4 regions of the Mesorhizobium sp. M8A.F.Ca.ET.208.01.1.1 genome follow, and region 4 is predicted to be linked to each of the others. Evidence: riboswitches for the same ligand, from Rfam matches in the RefSeq annotation. Region 4 holds a riboswitch; each other region holds the start of a gene.
The links. A riboswitch is a leader RNA that binds a small molecule or an ion and turns the genes downstream of it on or off. The one in region 4 is predicted to bind cobalamin.

Region 1 (4,218 bases), on a different contig from region 4:
CACGATGAGAACCGCGAAGGCGATCACGGTGATGATGGTGGTGGGGACCACGATGCGTGTCTGGCCCAGACGGTCCACCAGCCTTGATATTTGCGGCGCCACGAAAGCGTTGCCCAGCGCAAAAGTCGCCGAGACCGCGCCGGCCAGCCAGTATTCGCCACGCGTCTGAGACAGCATCGCCACGATGCCGATCGGTGCCATGGCGATCGGCAGGCGCGCCAGGAAGCCGGCGGCCGCAAAGCCTTTGGCTCCGGGGGCGCGAAAGATTTCCGAATAGGGGTTTTGCATGGCGGGTTCCTCGACAAAGGATGAAGCGACAATTACATACGATGCGTATGAATGTCAGATAGTTCATACGTAGCGTATGTCAATTGGCATACGAGGCGTATGTGAATAGGTCCAGAACCATGCACAAACCCCGCAAGGAGATGATTGCCGAGACGCGAGCCAAGCTGATCACGGCGGCCCGCCAGGCTTTCGGCACCATTGGCTACGCCGAAGCGTCGATGGACGATTTCACCGCGTCGGCCGGGCTGACACGCGGTGCCCTCTATCATCATTTCGGCGACAAGAAGGGGCTGCTGCAGGCGGTTATCGCCGAGATCGACGCGGAAATGGCCGCCCGGGTGAATGAGGTCGCGTCGAGGGCGCCGACCCGCTGGCAGCATTTCGTCGACGAATGCACGACCTACATCGAAATGGCGCTGGAGCCGGAAATCCAGCGCATCATGTTCCGGGATGGCCCGGCCGTGCTGGGCGATCCGGCGCAATGGTCGAATGCCAATGCCTGCGTCGGTTCAATGACCGATCATCTGACGGCGCTGCAACAGGAGGGGATGGTGGTGCCGGGCGTCGATCCCGAAACGGCGGCGCGGTTGATCAACGGTGCGAGCAGTCAGGCCGCACAGCGGATCGCCAACTCGAACGATCCCGAAGCGACGTCGAGGAAGGTTGTGGCCGCGTTCAAGCAATTGCTCGAAGGCCTGCTCGAGAAACCGGAAGCACGGCCAAACTGAGCCGCCGTGGCGCTTCCGCCACCGCCCGCAATTGACAATAGCCGGTTTGGGCGCATCCTCCACAGCCACCTCTGGGGGATTCGGGGCATGTGGGATTTCGATATCGGCAGGTCGGTGTCCATCATGATGCGGACCTGGCCTTTCATTGTCTTTCGCATGATCGTCTATTTCGGCATCACACTGGCCTACATCATGGCCACCGGCACCGGTGCCTCGGTCGGCTATGGCGTCGGCCATATCTCCACCGATCCCGACGGACCGTTGTCCTTTGCCCTTTGGGGCGGCGTGGTCGGATTCGGCGTCGTCTCGATCGCTGTCTATTGGCTGCGCGAATACATCCTCTACGTCGTCAAGGCAGGCCATATCGCCGTCATGGTGCATCTGATCGACGGACATGACGTTCCCGACGGCCAGAACCAGATCGCCTACGCGAAAGAGGTTGTGACCGAGCGCTTTGCCGAGGCGAACATCCTTTTCGTCGTCGACCAGTTGGTCAAGGGCGCCATCCGCGCCATCACCGGCCTGCTGGGCGGCATCGCGGCCTTCCTGCCCATTCCGGGCCTGAGCGGCCTGGTCTCGTTCCTCAACACGGTGATCCGCCTGTCGCTGACCTATGTCGACGAGATCATTCTCGGTTACAATATCCGCATCAATTCGTCCTCGCCCTTCGAGACGGCGCGGCAAGGCGTGGTGCTCTACGCCCAGAACGGCAAGACCATGGTCAAGAACGCCGTCTGGCTGGCGGTCATCATGTGGGGCGTGTCTTTCGTGATTTTCCTGCTGATGCTGGCTCCGGCAGCCGCCATTCTTTATGTCATGCCCGGGCAACTCGCCGGCTGGGCTTTCGTGCTCGCCATCGTCTTTGCCTGGGCTTTCAAGGCGGCCTTCATCGAGCCATTCGCCATTGCCTGCCTGATGCAGGTCTATTTCAAGACCATCGAGGGCCAGGTGCCCGATGCCGCCTGGGACGCCAGGCTGGCCGAAGCCTCGTCGAAGTTCCGGGAACTCAAGGACAAGGCGCTCTCCACCTTCGGCGGCTCGCGCTGGGACATGGCCGGCGCGACGCGCTGATCGGCGGGGCTGGCGGGCGCACCTGCGACGGTGTCGAGGCGCGCCACCGCCGATTTGAGCGGTGCCTCACCCTGGCCGCAAAACGTCTCGCTCATGATCAGGTCGGGCAGCGGCAGGCGTCGGCCCCAGCCATGCGTTTCGAGGTCCGGTTTCGGCGCGAACTCCGAGACACGACCGACGCAGAGATAGGCGATCGGCGTCACGTGATCGGGGATAGACAGCAGGCTGTTCAGCGCTTGCGCCTCGATGATGCTGACCCAGCCGACGCCAATGCCTTCAGCGCGCGCGGCCAGCCAGAAATTCTGCACCGCGCAGACCGTGCTGTAGAGATCCATTTCCGGGTTGTGCCAGCGCCCCAGCGGCGAGCCTTTCGAGCGCTCGCGGTCGCAGGTGATACAGATGTTGAATGCGCTTTCGCAAATGCCTTCGAGCTTGAGGTTGCGGTAGAGCGCCTGCCGGTCTGCCTCGATTGCCGGCAGTTCTTGCTCGCGCGCGGCAAGGAACAGGTCGCGCACCTTCGCCCGTCGCGCGGCATCGCGGATGACGATGAAATTCCAGGGTTGCATGAAGCCGACCGATGGCGCGTGGTGGGCGGCAAGCAGCAGCCGCGCCAGCACTGCATCGTCGATCGCCTCCGATGTAAAATGGCTGCGGACATCGCGCCGCGTGAACATGGCGCGATAAACCGCGTCACGCGCTATCTGATCAAATCCATCGCCCATTGGAGCGGTCATGGCTTCCGGCATCGCTTGTCCCCTTGCGATTGCAGCAGTTCAAATTCTCAGAGCGAACTTTGCGCGTCCAAGAGGACCCACATCGCTCTGATGTCATCCGCCTGACCATGCGGATGACGATGCCTGCCAGGCCGGTCTTCTGGCTCGGGATCAACCCGCGTCCGGTGCCTTCCCGTCATCGACAGTGGCATTTACCGGCGCGGTCCCCCTTACAGCGTTGGGCACGCCACGGAATTCAACCGTGTTCCCGATTCTCCCGCCGGAGCATTTGCAGCCAAGTGAAATCATTTGGCGTCGCAGAATGCGGCTAAAACAAACAGACCGGCAGGCACCAGGCAGTGTCGGTCACCTTACGCCGAAGCCCCGGCGTCGCCAATCCCCGCAGCGACGCCAACGCAGGCGTGATTTTCCCCAGCGATCAAGCCGCCATGCATGGCCATTACGGCGCCGGGGCACTAGATAGGGGAGATGGCTACCCGTCTCTACACGCACCCCGTCTTTCTCGAACACATCACCCCGCCGGGTCACCCCGAGCGGCCCGACCGCCTGCGCGCCATCGAGCGCGTGCTCGACGACGAAGCTTTTGCCGCGCTCGACCGCGTCGAGGCACCGCAAGGCGACGAGGCGACGATCCTCTATGCGCATCCCGCCGATTTCGTCGCGCGTGTCCGCGCCGCCATCCCCCACGAAGGCATTGCCCACATCGACGCCGACACCACCGCCAGCCCGAAGAGCTGGCAGGCCGCGATCACGGCGATCGGCGCCGCCAACGCCGCCGTCGACGACGTCTTTGCGGGCCGCGCCGACAATGTCTTCGTCGCCGCCCGTCCGCCCGGCCACCATGCCGAAAAGACCACCGCAATGGGCTTCTGCTTCTTCAACACGGCGGCGATCGCTGCCCGCTACGCGCAGAAGAGGCACGGCGCCGAGCGTGTCGCCGTCGTCGACTGGGACGTGCATCACGGCAACGGCACGCAGGATATTTTCTGGGACGATCCGTCGGTGCTCTATTGCTCGACGCACCAGATGCCGTTGTACCCAGGCACCGGGGCGAAGAACGAGACCGGTGCCGGCAACATCGTCAACGCGCCGCTGGCGCCACAGACCGGCAGCGAGGTGTTTCGCGATGCCTTCCTGTCGCGCGTGCTGCCATCGCTCGACAATTTCGCCCCCGACCTGATCATCATTTCGGCCGGCTTCGACGCGCACCACCGCGACCCGCTGGCCGAGATCAATCTGACCGAGGACGATTTCGACTGGGCGACCGGCCAGTTGATGCAGCGCGCCGCACGCCACGGCGGCAACCGGCTCGTCAGCCTACTCGAGGGTGGCTACGATCTGCAGGGATTGGCATTTTCGGTCGCCGCCCATGTCGGGCGACTGATGAAAGGATGAAT
Region 2 (4,218 bases), 1.3 Mb from region 4:
CGCCGCGCATGGTGCGGTGGCGGTGTTCGCCCTGGCCTTGCTGGCGCTGTTCTGGACCTACCGGCTGGGTGACAACCCGTCGATCCGCCCGGGTAAGACGCGGCCGGCCAATCCGCTCGCCAATATCGGCCGCTTCGTGGCGCAGCCGAGGCTCAGACTCGCCTGGCTGATCGCCTTCGGCCGCTGCTGCTTCTGGACGACGTTCTTCGTCTATGGGCCGCTGTTCATGGTCATCACCGGGCAGGGCGATATCGCCGGCGGCCTGCTGGTCTCGGCCGGCAACGCGCTTTTGTTCATGGCTATCTTCTGGGGCAAGGCAGGAAAGCGCTTTGGCGGCCGGCGCACCATGACGTTTGCCTATTTCGCCATGTCGGCATCGCTGCTGGCCGCCGGCACGATCGGAGCGACAGCACCGTTGCTGACCGGCGCCTTCCTGTTGTGCGGCGCCTTCTTCACCATCGCGCTCGACGCCCTGGGTTCGACCGCCTTCATGCGCTCGGTACGCTCCTATGAGCGGGCGCAGATGGCGGCGGTCTACCGCACCTATCTCGATTTTTCCGAACTGACGCCGCCGCTGGTCTATTCGGTGGTGCTGGCGTTCTTCGGCCTGGGATCGGTGTTCGTCACCCTCAGCCTGCTGGCGGCGTTTTGCGGCTTCATGACCTGGCGCTACCTGCCGAAGTCCCTGTAGGTATGTCGATATTCAGGTGATGCCGGCCTGACCTGAATCTCGACATACCCTCATGTCACCGCCGCATGGCGCTCGCGCACCCAATTGTGGAAGCGGTGCAGATCATATTCCTCGGGCATCAGCACGCCGGCTGTGTGGCGCATCGAGCGCAAGCCCTTCTGGTTGACCTCGCAGATGGCGGCGTCCTCCTCCAGCACCTGTGTGCCAAAGGCGATGATGTTGTCGATATCGGTCTCGGCGAGGGCCTCGGGCGCGAACAGCCACTCCGCGACAAGCTCGGTCTGTTCGGGACCGAGCGGCACCAGGTGCACGGTCCTGACATAGTCGACATGGCCGACGATGAACATCGAGGGCAGGCTGGTGGCATAAGTCTGGCCGGCGCTGCGTTCCGCCGGCTTCAGCCCTGAGAAGACCGGGCCGTGCGTCTGGCCGTCGCGCGACCAGGTCTGGGCGCCTGCGCGCAAGCCGCCGGAAAATTCCGGCGCGTCATTGTCGGCGTGGCGGAGCCATTCGGGATCGTCATGCCGGCTCATCAGGCCGCGGCCATAGATCGGCACCAGCCGCGACAAATCCTTGTGGACGCCCGGACAGTGCAGGCACTCGTTGAAGTTTTCCCAAAAGATCTTCCAGTTGCAGTTCATGACCTTGCGCAGCATATGGCCCGATACCAGCGTTTCGAGCGGCCAGTTGCCGAGGTTGCCGGACGCGGGATCGAAGGAGGATTGCGCCGAGCCGGCGGCATCTTCAGCAAGATTGACGAAGACGAAGCCCCGCCACACCGAGAGCGCGACGCGATAAAGCGGGTGATCGGCCTTGTCGAAGCCGTCAGGCAGTGATTTCGACGGCACGCGCACCAGCTCGCCGCGCAGCGAGTAGGACCAGGCGTGATACGGGCAGGTTATCAGCCGCGCTTTCAGGCGGCCCTCGCTCTCCTGGCAAAGCTGCGAGCCGCGATGGCGGCAGGTGTTGTGGAAGGCGCGCAGCTCACCTGTGTCGTCGCGCAGCACGAGGATGTCCTGCGTGCCGATGCGGAATCGGCGGAAGGCTAGCGGCTGCGCCAGATCGGCCTCGCGGCAGACGAGCAGCCAGTCTCTGTACCAGATGGCGTCGAGATCACGCTTATAGCTCTCCTGGTCCCAATATGCCGATGAGGGCAGCGTCGGCTCGGTACGGGTCAGCCCGTTATAAGGATCGCGCTCGCTGGCATTGGGCTGCATGGCTGGCTTCCTGTGAGGCTTGCCAGCCGACACCCGGCCATGAACTTTGTCAATCAGGACGGGATGGGAGCGGCTTTGCCGACACGACGCTCCTGCGCTGGCGGCTGTCGGAATTTGGTTTGCCGCGCGCGGCGAATTTCCCTATAGTCACCAACGTCGTCGGTTCCTTTTTGGGAGCCAAGAGGGAATGCGGTGCGGGCGAGGTTTCGCCCAATGCCGTGGCTGCCCCCGCAACTGTGTGCGGTAGTCCTCTCCATATGCCACTGAAGGTTTTCCTTCGGGAAGGTGGGGAAGGGCGCTTATCCGCGAGCCAGGAGACCTGCCGGCGACAGGAAACTGACTTCGATGCCCTCGGGTGGAGGGTGAAAGGACAAGACATGACTACCGCTACCGTCTCCCTCGGCGCCTCCGTCTCCTCGCAGTCGCGCTTCATGCAGCTCGCGCTCGCGGCGCTGCTCGGCATCTTCGTCGTTGGTTTTGTCGGCTTCTCACACATCGATGCGGTCCACAACGCCGCCCACGACTATCGCCACTCGATGGCGTTTCCCTGCCACTAACTGGGATCTGACATCATGAACCTTTTTCGCAACGTCGTGTTCGTCGCGGCGATCGCGGGGCTCGTGGCCGGTGTCGTTCTTGCCTGCATGCAGGCCTATGCGACCGTTCCGCTGATCCTGAAAGCGGAAGTCTACGAACAGGCCGGCGGCGGCCATCACCACGATCATGGCGCGGCACCCGCCGCGACCGATACCAGCGCCGTGAGCACGGCCGCTCCGGCAGGCAATGCCATGAGTTCCGCCGCGCCGGCAGCGGAAGCAGCTGCTCCGGCAGCGGAGGATGAAGGCTGGGCGCCGGCCGACGGCTTCGAGCGTTTCGCCTTCAGCGTGCTTGCCAATATCGTCACCGGCATCGGCTTCGCATTGGTCCTGGTCGCGGTTTCGGAATTCGCAGGCGGCGTCGGCAACTGGCGCCAGGGCGTTTTCTGGGGTCTGGCCGGCTTTGCCGTGTTCACACTGGCGCCTGGCCTCGGCCTGCAGCCGGAGTTGCCTGCAATGCCGGCGGCCGATCTCCTGCCGCGCCAGATCTGGTGGTCGGCAACGGTGGCGGCAACCGCTATCGGCCTTGGCCTGATCGTGTTTCGCAGATCGCTGCCGTTGACCATCCTCGCGGTCTTGCTGATCGTCGCGCCGCACATTGTCGGCGCGCCGCAGCCCGACAGCTTCGAGACACCGATCCCGGAAGGCCTGCATCATCAGTTCGTGGTGGCGGTGACGGTGACAAATCTGGTGTTCTGGCTGTTGCTCGGCGCGGTCGTCGGCGTGGTTCGCGGGCGCTTCACCGGCCCGGCGACCAGCCTGCGCGACAGCTTTGCCTGATCTGGGCAAGCTGACCTTCATCATCGGTGGTGCGCGCTCCGGCAAGAGCGCGCACGCCGAAACCCTGGTGACGGCATTGCCCCCGCCATGGGCCTATATCGCCACGGCGCAAGCCTATGACGACGAGATGCACGAGCGCATCGCGCTGCATCGTTCGCGGCGCGGCGAGGGCTGGTCGACCATCGATGTGCCACTCGACCTTGCCGAAGTGCTAGAGGCGTTGCCGGATGGTCAACCGGTGCTTGTCGACTGCCTGACGCTGTGGCTGACCAATCACATGCTGGCGGATCACGACGTCGAGGCCGTGTGCCGACGGCTGGCGGACGTTCTGTCGCGGCCGCGCGGGCCGTGGTTCGTGGTGTCGAACGAGGTCGGGCAAGGCATCGTGCCCGACAATGCGCTGGCGCGGCGTTTTCGCGACGACGCCGGTCGGCTCAACCAGCGGGTCGCCGCGGTCGCCGATACGGTGCTCCTGATGGTGGCGGGGCTACCGCTCAAGGTGAAATGAAATGACCGAAGACAAGGGCTCCAAAGACCGGGATGAAGAACGCCATCGCGCCAAGATGGCCAAGCGCAAGGCGGTGCAGGACGCCGAGGTCGCGGGCAAGACGATCGAGAAGGGGTTGCTGATCGTCAACACCGGCCCCGGCAAGGGCAAGACCACGGCCGCCTTCGGTCTCGCACTGCGGATGCTCGGCTACGGCAAGCGCGTCGGCGTCGTCCAGTTCATCAAAGGCAAATGGCACACCGGCGAGAAGGACGCTTTCGCCGCCTTCGGCGACCGGGTCGTCTGGCATGCGATGGGCGAGGGGTTCACCTGGGAAACGCAGGATCTGAAGCGCGACATCGCGGCCGCCGAAGCCGCCTGGGCCAAGGCCGTGGAATTGATTGGCGACCCCTCGATCAGCCTTGTCGTGCTCGATGAACTCAACAT
Region 3 (4,218 bases), 1.4 Mb from region 4:
TACCGTTCGATCGTGCCGGTGCGGCGGATCTTCTTCTGCAGGAGAAGAATGCCGTAGAGCAGGGCTTCGGCGCTCGGCGGGCAGCCGGGCACATAGATGTCGACCGGCACGACCCGGTCGCAGCCGCGCACCACCGAATAGGAATAGTGGTAATAGCCGCCGCCATTGGCGCAGGAGCCCATCGAGATGACGTAGCGCGGCTCCGGCATCTGGTCGTAGACCTTGCGCAGCGCGGGCGCCATCTTGTTGGTCAGCGTGCCGGCCACGATCATGATGTCGGACTGGCGCGGAGACGCGCGCGGCGCGACACCGAAGCGCTCCGAATCGTAGCGCGGCATCGAGGTGTGGATCATCTCGACAGCGCAGCACGCCAGGCCGAAGGTCATGAACATCAACGAGCCGCTGCGCGCCCAGGTGATCAGCGCCTCGGTCGAGGTGACCAGAAAACCCTTGTCGGCAAGCTCATTGTTGATTTCGAGGAAGAAGGGATCGTCCTCCCCCACCGGCCTGCCGGTGTTGGGATCGATGATGCCCTTGGGCTTTGGCGCGACGAGGGTACCTGAACTGTCGTTCAATCCCATTCCAGCGCTCCTTTTTTCCATTCATAGGCAAAGCCGATGGTCAGCACTGCCAAAAACACCATCATCGACCAGAAGCCGAGCATGCCGATCTTCGAGAAGGACACCGCCCAGGGAAACAGGAAGGCCACTTCGAGGTCGAAGATGATGAACAGGATCGACACCAGGTAGAAACGAATGTCGAACTTCATGCGGGCGTCGTCGAACGAGTTGAAACCGCACTCGTAGGCGGAAAGCTTTTCGGGATCGGGGTTGCGGTACGCCACCAGGAACGGCGCGACCAGCAGCGCCAGGCCGACCACCAGCGCCACGCCGATGAACAGGACGATGGGCAGGTACGAACTGAGGAGTGCGTTCATGCAGCGGCTTTCCGTTGGCGCCAATCCACGTTGATTACAGCAGCGGACCTTAATGCGGAAGCGTGACAGTTTAACCGCTGAACCGTTTTAAGGAGCCTATGCTGCAACGCGGCGAGGGTTAGCGCAGCACTTCCAGCGAAGCAAGTCAAACCTTGTTCAAAACAACGAGCTGGACGGCATTCCGGGAGAAACTGGTCTCATAGGCTCCTGTTTGATTTCCTTCTCTTTTTACTCCACTTTTCTCTCCTGACAGGGTTGCCGCCAAAACCCTGCTAGCATGGGCTGGAATCACCCATCACACCTTTGTCAAAGCACCTCAGAGTGACGCCTGCATGAAGGAAAAGATCTCGCTTGCCGCCGCCCGGCGCATCGCGCTCGCAGCCCAGGGGTTTCTCGATCCCCGCCCCGCCGGCACACCCGACCGCCGCCATTTCGCCCGCGTCCTGTCCCGCACCGGCCTGCTGCAGATCGATTCCGTCAGTGCGGTGGTGCGTGCCCACTATATGCCGCTCTATTCGCGTCTGGGTCCCTATCCCGTCGCCTTGCTCGACAACGCCGCCGTGACGCGCAAGCGCACGGTGTTCGAATATTGGGCACACGAGGCCTCATTCCTGCCGGTCGAGACGTACCCGCTGATGCGCTGGCGCATGCAGCGCGCCGAGCAAGGCGATGAAATGTATCTGGGGCTGGCCAAATGGGGCCGTGAGCACGCTGCCTATATAGAAGAGATCTACCGCCAGGTCGTCGATCGTGGCCCGATCGCCGCTTCGGCGCTGGAAGGCCAGAAAGGCTCCGGCGGCTGGTGGGGTTGGAGCCACGCCAAGCACGCCTTCGAATGGCTGTTCTGGGCCGGCCGCATCACCACGGCGCACCGGCGCGGTTTCGAGCGCTTCTATGACCTGCCCGAGCGGGTGCTGCCGCAAGCGATCCTCGACCTGCCGGTACCGGCGGCCGAGGATGCACATCGCGAATTGCTGCGCATTTCCGCCCGCGCCCACGGCATCGCCACATCAGGCGACCTGCGCGACTATTTCCGGCTCTCCCCCGCCGACATGAAAGGCCGGCTCGAGGAACTGGTCGAACTCGGCGAGTTGTTGCCGGTCCGTGTCGAGGGGTGGGACAAGCCAGCTTACCTTCATAGGGATGCGCGTTTGCCACGCAAGATCGAGGCCCGCGCCCTGCTGGCGCCGTTCGATCCCGTCGTCTTCGAGCGCTCGCGCTCGGAGCGGCTGTTCGATTTTCACTATCGCATCGAAATCTACACCCCGGCCGAGAAGCGCCAATACGGCTACTATGTCCTGCCCTTCCTGCTTGGCGACAGGATCGTGGCGCGCGTCGACCTCAAAGCCGACCGGCCGGCCAGTGTCCTGCGCGTCCATGCCGCCTATGCCGAGCCCGGCGCGCCGCCTGAAACCGCCGCTGAACTTTTCGAGGAATTGAAGCAGATGCAGGGCTGGCTTGGGCTTGAACGCATCGAAGTGACGCCTGCCGGCGACCTCGGCCCGGCGCTGTCCGACATCGCGGTGTCGTAAGCTCGCGTTGACACCGCTGCCCGCAAGAGCCTAAATCCGATCCAGACGGTCTCCTCTCGGCAAAGGGAGGAGCCAAGAGGGAATGCGGTGCGGGCCGAAAAGCCCAAATCCGCGGCTGTCCCCGCAACTGTAAGCGAAGAGCCAAGGCCGAAAGCCACTGGGATTGTCCCGGGAAGGCGGCTACCCAAGGCGATGACCCGCGAGCCAGGAGACCTGCCGTCTGGAATGCAAGAATCCGATCGCCCGGCGGGTTTTCCGGGCAAGGAGCCTGATTTGGATCGCGACAGCAGTTTCTCGGCTGAAACAACGGACATTTCGTCCGGCGGGGATGATTCCCTGGCCGGCATCACTGTCATCGTCTGCGCCTCCTGTCGCGACGAGACCGGTTCCGACGCCCATCCCCGGGCCGGCGAACTTCTGGCTGAAGATACCCGCCAAGCCGCCTCGGGCGAGCAAATTCGCATCCGCACGGTCGAATGCCTCGGCAATTGCAAGCGCAGGCTGAGCGCCGCGATCCTGCGCGACGGATGCTGGAGCTATGTGTTCGGCGACCTGACCACAACCAGCGGCGCCGATCTCGTCGCCGGCGCGAAACTCTTCGCCACCTCGACCGACGGCCTCATTCCCTGGCGCGGCCGGCCCGATAGCCTCAAGCGCGGCCTCGTTGCCCGCATCCCTCCTCTCGACATGCTGAAGGACTTGATATGACCGCTCCAAATTCGGCCGGCAATCTCTCCCGCGTTCCCTGCACCGTCGTTACCGGCTTCCTCGGCGCCGGCAAGACGACGCTGGTCCGCCATCTCCTGGAAAATGCCGGCGGCAAGCGGATTGCCATCATCGTCAACGAATTCGGCGATATCGGCATCGACGGCGAAATCCTCAAGGGCTGCGGTATCGACACCTGCCCCGAGGAAAACATCGTCGAACTGGCCAATGGCTGCATCTGCTGCACCGTCGCCGACGATTTCGTGCCAGCGCTCGACCAGATCCTGTCGCTGACGCCGAAGGTCGACCACATCCTGATCGAAACCTCCGGTCTCGCCCTCCCCAAACCTTTGGTCCAGGCGTTCCAGTGGCCGACGGTGAAAAGCCGCGTCACCGTCGATGGCGTCATCGCCGTGGTCGACGGTCCCGCACTTGCGGAAGGCCGCGTCGCCAACGACATGGAAGCCCTGCAGGCGCAACGCGCCGGGGATGAAAGCCTCGACCATGACGATCCGGTCGAAGAGGTGTTCGAGGACCAGATCGCCTGCGCCGACCTGATCATCCTGTCGAAGAGCGACCTGATGGACGCCGAGGGCTCGGCCCGCGCCAACGCCATCGTCAACGAACACTCCGCCCGCGCGGTGAAGATCGTGCCGACGTCGCATGGCAAGGTCGATCCCTCGGTGCTGCTCGGGCTTGGTCTTGCCGTCGAGGACGACATCGAGAACCGCAAGTCCCATCACGACGGCGCATTCGACCACGAGCATGACGACTTCGACACATTCATCGTCGACATTCCCTCGATCGCCAATCCCGACGATCTGGCAAAACGTGTCGCAGAGGCCGCCGAACAGGAAAACGTGCTGCGTGTAAAAGGCTTCGTCGAGGTCGGCGGCAAGCCGATGCGGCTCCTGCTGCAGGCCGTCGGCCCACGCGTCAATCATTACTATGACCGTGCCTGGAGCGCCGAGGACGACCGCCGCTCGCGCCTGGTCGTCATTGGTCTCAAGGGGCTGAACCGTCCGGCGATCGAACGTATCCTCG
Region 4 (4,218 bases):
TGGCAGGATCGTCGACCGCTGGCCGGTGCTGCCGATGGGGTGACGTTTCGGCGTTCGCCATTGGCGCCTGCATTTGCGATGTCGTGATTCTAGGGGCTGCGCTCCTCTTCGCTCCTTCTCCTAGAATGACGAAGTTGTGAAGCGCCTCGTTGCAATGACTTTATTGACTAAGTCAACTAAATGATTGATCCTGTCCACGACAGGAGGACTGCCATGACGATCCACGACCACCCCGGCAAGGAACGCATCGACGCAGTGCGCGCCTTCAACCGCTTCTACACCCGCCAGATCGGTGTGCTCGACGAAGGCTGGCTGAAAAGCACCTTTTCGCTTACCGAGGCGCGGGTGCTCTATGAGCTTGCCCATCGCGACGGGCTCGTCGCCAGCGACCTGGTGCGCGATCTCGGCCTCGACCCCGGCTATGTCAGCCGTTTGCTCAAAAAATTCGAAGAGCGCGGTCTGGTCGAGCGCGAAGCCACCGAAGCGGACGCGCGCCGCGCCTCGATCGCGCTGACGCCGGCGGGCAGGGAAGCCTTCGCGCCGCTCAACCAGGATTCGCACGACCAGGTGCGAGCGCTGCTCGATCGACTGGCGCCCGTCGACCAGGATCGGCTGGTCAAGGCCATGCGCATCGTTCAGGACCTGCTCGGCGACAGACCCGAACCCAAGGTGCCTTACATCCTGCGGCCGCTAGAGGTTGGCGACATCGGCTGGGTCACGCGCCGCCAGGGCATGCTCTACGCGCAGGACTATGGCTGGGACGAAACCTATGAGGCGCTGGTCGCTGAGATCCTCGGCGAGTTCGTAAAGAAATTCGATCCGAAATGGGAGCGCGGCTGGATCGCCGAGCGGGAAGGCGAGGTCGTCGGCTCGGTCTTCGTCGTGCGCAAGTCGGATCAGGTGGCCAAGCTGCGGCTGCTCTATGTCGAACCGTCGGCGCGGGGCCTCGGCATCGGCAAACGGCTGGTCGAGGAATGCATCGGCTTTGCCCGCGCCAGGGGGTACAAGACGCTGACTTTGTGGACCAACGACATTCTGACCGCGGCCCGGCACCTCTACCAGGCGGCCGGTTTCAAGCTGACCGAGGAAGAGCCTCACCATTCCTTCGGCAAGGATCTGGTTGGCCAGAACTGGGATCTGGAGCTGTAGCGGCGCCTCTATGCCTTGACCGGCACCCAGATCTCCAGCCCGCCATTACCGGTGCGGGCATCGAATTCGGGCCCATAGCGCTCGAATTCCGGCGCGTCGGCGATTTCATGGCCGGAGGCCGGGAGCCAGCTGTTCCAGATCGTGTTGATCGTGCGCCGGATGGTCGAGATGTGCTCGCGATGCGTGAAAACGGCGTATTTCCGCGCCGGCACATGCACCCGGTAGAATTCCTTCGGCAGGTCGGAGAAGTCCGACACCTCGACGCCGACGACATAGTCGAAATTGCCGGCATCGTCGCCATTGAGGCAGACACCGTAGAAAACGCCTGGGACTTCGCCGGGGATGTTGCCGATATAAGGGCTGAAACGCTGCCACTGCATCGGAATGCCGGCGCTCGATTCGCAGCTGTAGCGCTCGCCGAAGCCGGCGATGAGGAAGGGTCGGCTGGTCTCGAAGCGCGGTGGTTCAAGGCTGGTGAGCAGGGTATGGTCCATCAAGATAGGCTCCACGAGATCGAGTGTCTTGGTCGAACCTTGCGCGCGCACCAGTTCCGGCGTGGTGCCGAACTGGTCGCGGAAGGCACGGGTGAAAGCCTCATGCGAGTTGTAGCCGGCGTCGAGCGCGACGCACAGTATGTCGGGCGCGCCGCCGGCGAGCCTGCGCGCCGCCTCGGTCAGCCGGCGCGAGCGCATGTAACCCATGACGGAACGGCCGGTGGCGGCGCCGAAGGCGCGCGTCACATGAAAGCGCGACACGCCGCTGCTGTGGGCGACGTCGTCGAGCGTAACAGCCTCCGGCAGATGGCTTTCGACAAACCATAGCGCTTTCTCGGTCGGGTTCATGTGCTCCTCGCATGTGGCGTCTTCACTCTGGCGCCTCGTTGCCCGGCCAGTTTGATCGAAATTGCGCATGGCGCAAAATCGAAAACGGCAACGCTGACAGGCGTGGACGCAAAGTCCGTCCGCGCCCATGCCGACGGCAGGCTTGCTCTCGTATGAGTTCTGTTATAACAAAACGAGGTATCGCCTTGCCTCGAATTCGCTCGCGGCATAGGCTGCGACTCGTGATGGTCCCCGAGCCGAAAGGCGAGGGGTGAAAAGGGAACGCGGTGAGACCCGGTTTTTGGGTCGAGGCCGCGGCTGCCCCCGCAACTGTAAGCGGCGAGCAAGATCCGGAACGCCACTGGCCGGCAAGGCTGGGAAGGCAGGATTGCGCAGAGACCCGTGAGCCAGGAGACCTGCCATCACTGAGTTGACCGGACGGGGTGTGCCGGGAGGAGACGTGGACATCGGTCTTGTCGGCCGGTCGACCAACATCCTTCCGTCGCCAGTTTTGAAAGTGACGTGAAGTTGGACGGCGCAATCGATCGTATTCAGCCCAGCCCGATGCACCAGATCATCGTGTGCACCCTTTGCCGCGACGTGCCGACCGGCGTCAGGTCGGGCGAAGGTTTGTGCGCCGAGTTGCGCTCCCGCCTCTCGGCCCAGCCTGACGTGGCGCATGGTTTCACGGTCGAGGGCGTGGCTTGCATGGCGGGTTGCGCGCGTCCCCTGACGGTGGCTTTCCAGGCACCAGGCAAGGCCGCCTATCTCTTCGGGTCGATCGACGCGCAGGCCGACGCCGCCGACCTCGTGCGATTCGCCCGGCTCTACGCTTCGCTTGCCGACGGCTGGTGCAATTCCGGACAACGTCCGCCGCGCCTGGCCGGCAAGACGCTTGCCCGCATTCCGGGGGCGGGCAAGCTGGCGGAAGGCAGTCGATGACAACGCCGCTTCTCGATGCGTGCGACCTGGGCGCGATAGCGAATGGCCGGCATCTGGTCCATGCGGTCAGCCTGTCGGTGACATCAGGCGACCGCCTTGCCATCATTGGCCCCAACGGCGCCGGCAAGACCACGTTGCTGCGCATGTTGTCCGGCATGCTCAGGCCGAGCTTCGGAGAGGTGAAGCTTGGCGGGCGGCGCCTGGACAGGATTTCGCCCGCCGAGCGGGCCCGGCATATCGCCGTCGTGGGCCAGAGCGACCAACCGGATCCGCGTTTGGCGGTGATCGACTATGTCGAGCTTGGCCGCGTCCCGCATGCCGGCCTGAGGGGCCGGAGCGAGGAACGCGACATTGTGGTGGACGCGCTGCGCCGGACCGGCCTGTTGTCGTTGCTCGGCCGGAGCATCGGCTCGCTGTCTGGTGGCGAACGCCAGCGCGCCCAGCTTGCGCGTGCCATCGCGCAGGAGCCCAAGATCCTTTTTCTCGACGAACCGACCAACCACCTCGACCCGCGCGCCCGCGCGCAGCTGCTCGAACTGGTGGCCGGCTTCGGCATGACCGTTATCGCGGTGCTGCACGATCTGACCCTGGTGGCACCCTTCGCCACCAGGGTCGCGGTGATGAACGAAGCCCGGCTGCAGGCGCTGGCGCCGCCGCACGAGGCGTTGACGCAACAGCTGATCCGCGAGATTTTCGGCGTCGACGTGTTTCGCCTGCGCCATCCCACCGAGGATCGCGAACTGACGGTGTTCGACCTTCCGAACCGCGCCTCGCCGCCATCCTGATCAACGCCCCTCATCGTCCGACACAGTTCAACTAAGGAGCAAATCCGTGAAACGCCTTGCCTTCTCGCTCGCCCTCTCGCTGCTGGCCTCGACGGCCTTCGCCTTCCCCGTCACCGTCGACAGCTGCGGCAAGCCGCTGACCTTCGACGCTCCGCCGAAGCGCGCCGTCATCCATGATCTCAACATGGCCGAGATGGCCTTCGCGCTGAAGCTGCAGCCTTCGATCGTCGGCCTGACGGGCATCAGTGGATGGTACAAGGTCGGCCCCGAATTCAAGGCCGAACAGGGTGCCATTCCCGAACTGGCGCCGAAATATCCGACCCTGGAGAACCTCGTCGCCGTCGAGCCCGACTTCTTCTTCGCCGGCTGGTACTACGGCATGAAGCCCGGCGGCGACGTGACGCCCGACACGCTCGCTCCGCACGGCATCAAGACGCTGGTACTGACCGAAAGCTGCGTCCACCTCGACAAGAGCCGCCCGGTCGCCTCCATGGACCTGCTCTATGGCGACGTCGAAAAGC

Region 1: linked by a shared signal. The riboswitch ahead of bluB (5,6-dimethylbenzimidazole synthase) and the one ahead of EN851_RS08770 (DUF1636 family protein) in region 4 are both predicted to bind cobalamin.
Region 2: linked by a shared signal. The riboswitch ahead of EN851_RS01805 (CbtB domain-containing protein) and the one ahead of EN851_RS08770 (DUF1636 family protein) in region 4 are both predicted to bind cobalamin.
Region 3: linked by a shared signal. The riboswitch ahead of EN851_RS01585 (DUF1636 family protein) and the one ahead of EN851_RS08770 (DUF1636 family protein) in region 4 are both predicted to bind cobalamin.

Annotation. Positions count from the first base shown of each region.
Region 1 covers NZ_SRUT01000003.1:503,925-508,142, forward strand. Annotated here, with positions in the region: gene EN851_RS19130 (MFS transporter) at 1-288, opposite strand, end outside; gene EN851_RS19135 (TetR/AcrR family transcriptional regulator) at 408-1,016, shown strand; gene EN851_RS19140 (hypothetical protein) at 1,104-2,087, shown strand; partial or broken gene bluB (5,6-dimethylbenzimidazole synthase) at 2,255-2,833, opposite strand; cobalamin riboswitch at 2,933-3,115, opposite strand; gene EN851_RS19150 (histone deacetylase family protein) at 3,290-4,216, shown strand.
Region 2 covers NZ_SRUT01000001.1:368,563-372,780, forward strand. Annotated here, with positions in the region: gene EN851_RS01795 (MFS transporter) at 1-691, shown strand, start outside; gene EN851_RS01800 (aromatic ring-hydroxylating dioxygenase subunit alpha) at 742-1,908, opposite strand; cobalamin riboswitch at 2,052-2,250, shown strand; gene EN851_RS01805 (CbtB domain-containing protein) at 2,286-2,465, shown strand; gene EN851_RS01810 (CbtA family protein) at 2,481-3,284, shown strand; gene cobU (bifunctional adenosylcobinamide kinase/adenosylcobinamide-phosphate guanylyltransferase) at 3,277-3,792, shown strand; gene cobO (cob(I)yrinic acid a,c-diamide adenosyltransferase) at 3,794-4,218, shown strand, end outside.
Region 3 covers NZ_SRUT01000001.1:324,162-328,379, reverse strand. Annotated here, with positions in the region: gene EN851_RS01600 (NADH-quinone oxidoreductase subunit B) at 1-581, opposite strand, end outside; gene EN851_RS01595 (NADH-quinone oxidoreductase subunit A) at 572-937, opposite strand; gene EN851_RS01590 (winged helix-turn-helix domain-containing protein) at 1,270-2,469, shown strand; cobalamin riboswitch at 2,499-2,705, shown strand; gene EN851_RS01585 (DUF1636 family protein) at 2,743-3,177, shown strand; gene cobW (cobalamin biosynthesis protein CobW) at 3,174-4,218, shown strand, end outside.
Region 4 covers NZ_SRUT01000001.1:1,707,245-1,711,462, reverse strand. Annotated here, with positions in the region: gene EN851_RS08785 (DSD1 family PLP-dependent enzyme) at 1-43, shown strand, start outside; gene EN851_RS08780 (helix-turn-helix domain-containing GNAT family N-acetyltransferase) at 214-1,149, shown strand; gene EN851_RS08775 (AraC family transcriptional regulator) at 1,158-1,991, opposite strand; cobalamin riboswitch at 2,200-2,409, shown strand; gene EN851_RS08770 (DUF1636 family protein) at 2,499-2,912, shown strand; gene EN851_RS08765 (ABC transporter ATP-binding protein) at 2,909-3,697, shown strand; gene EN851_RS08760 (ABC transporter substrate-binding protein) at 3,744-4,218, shown strand, end outside.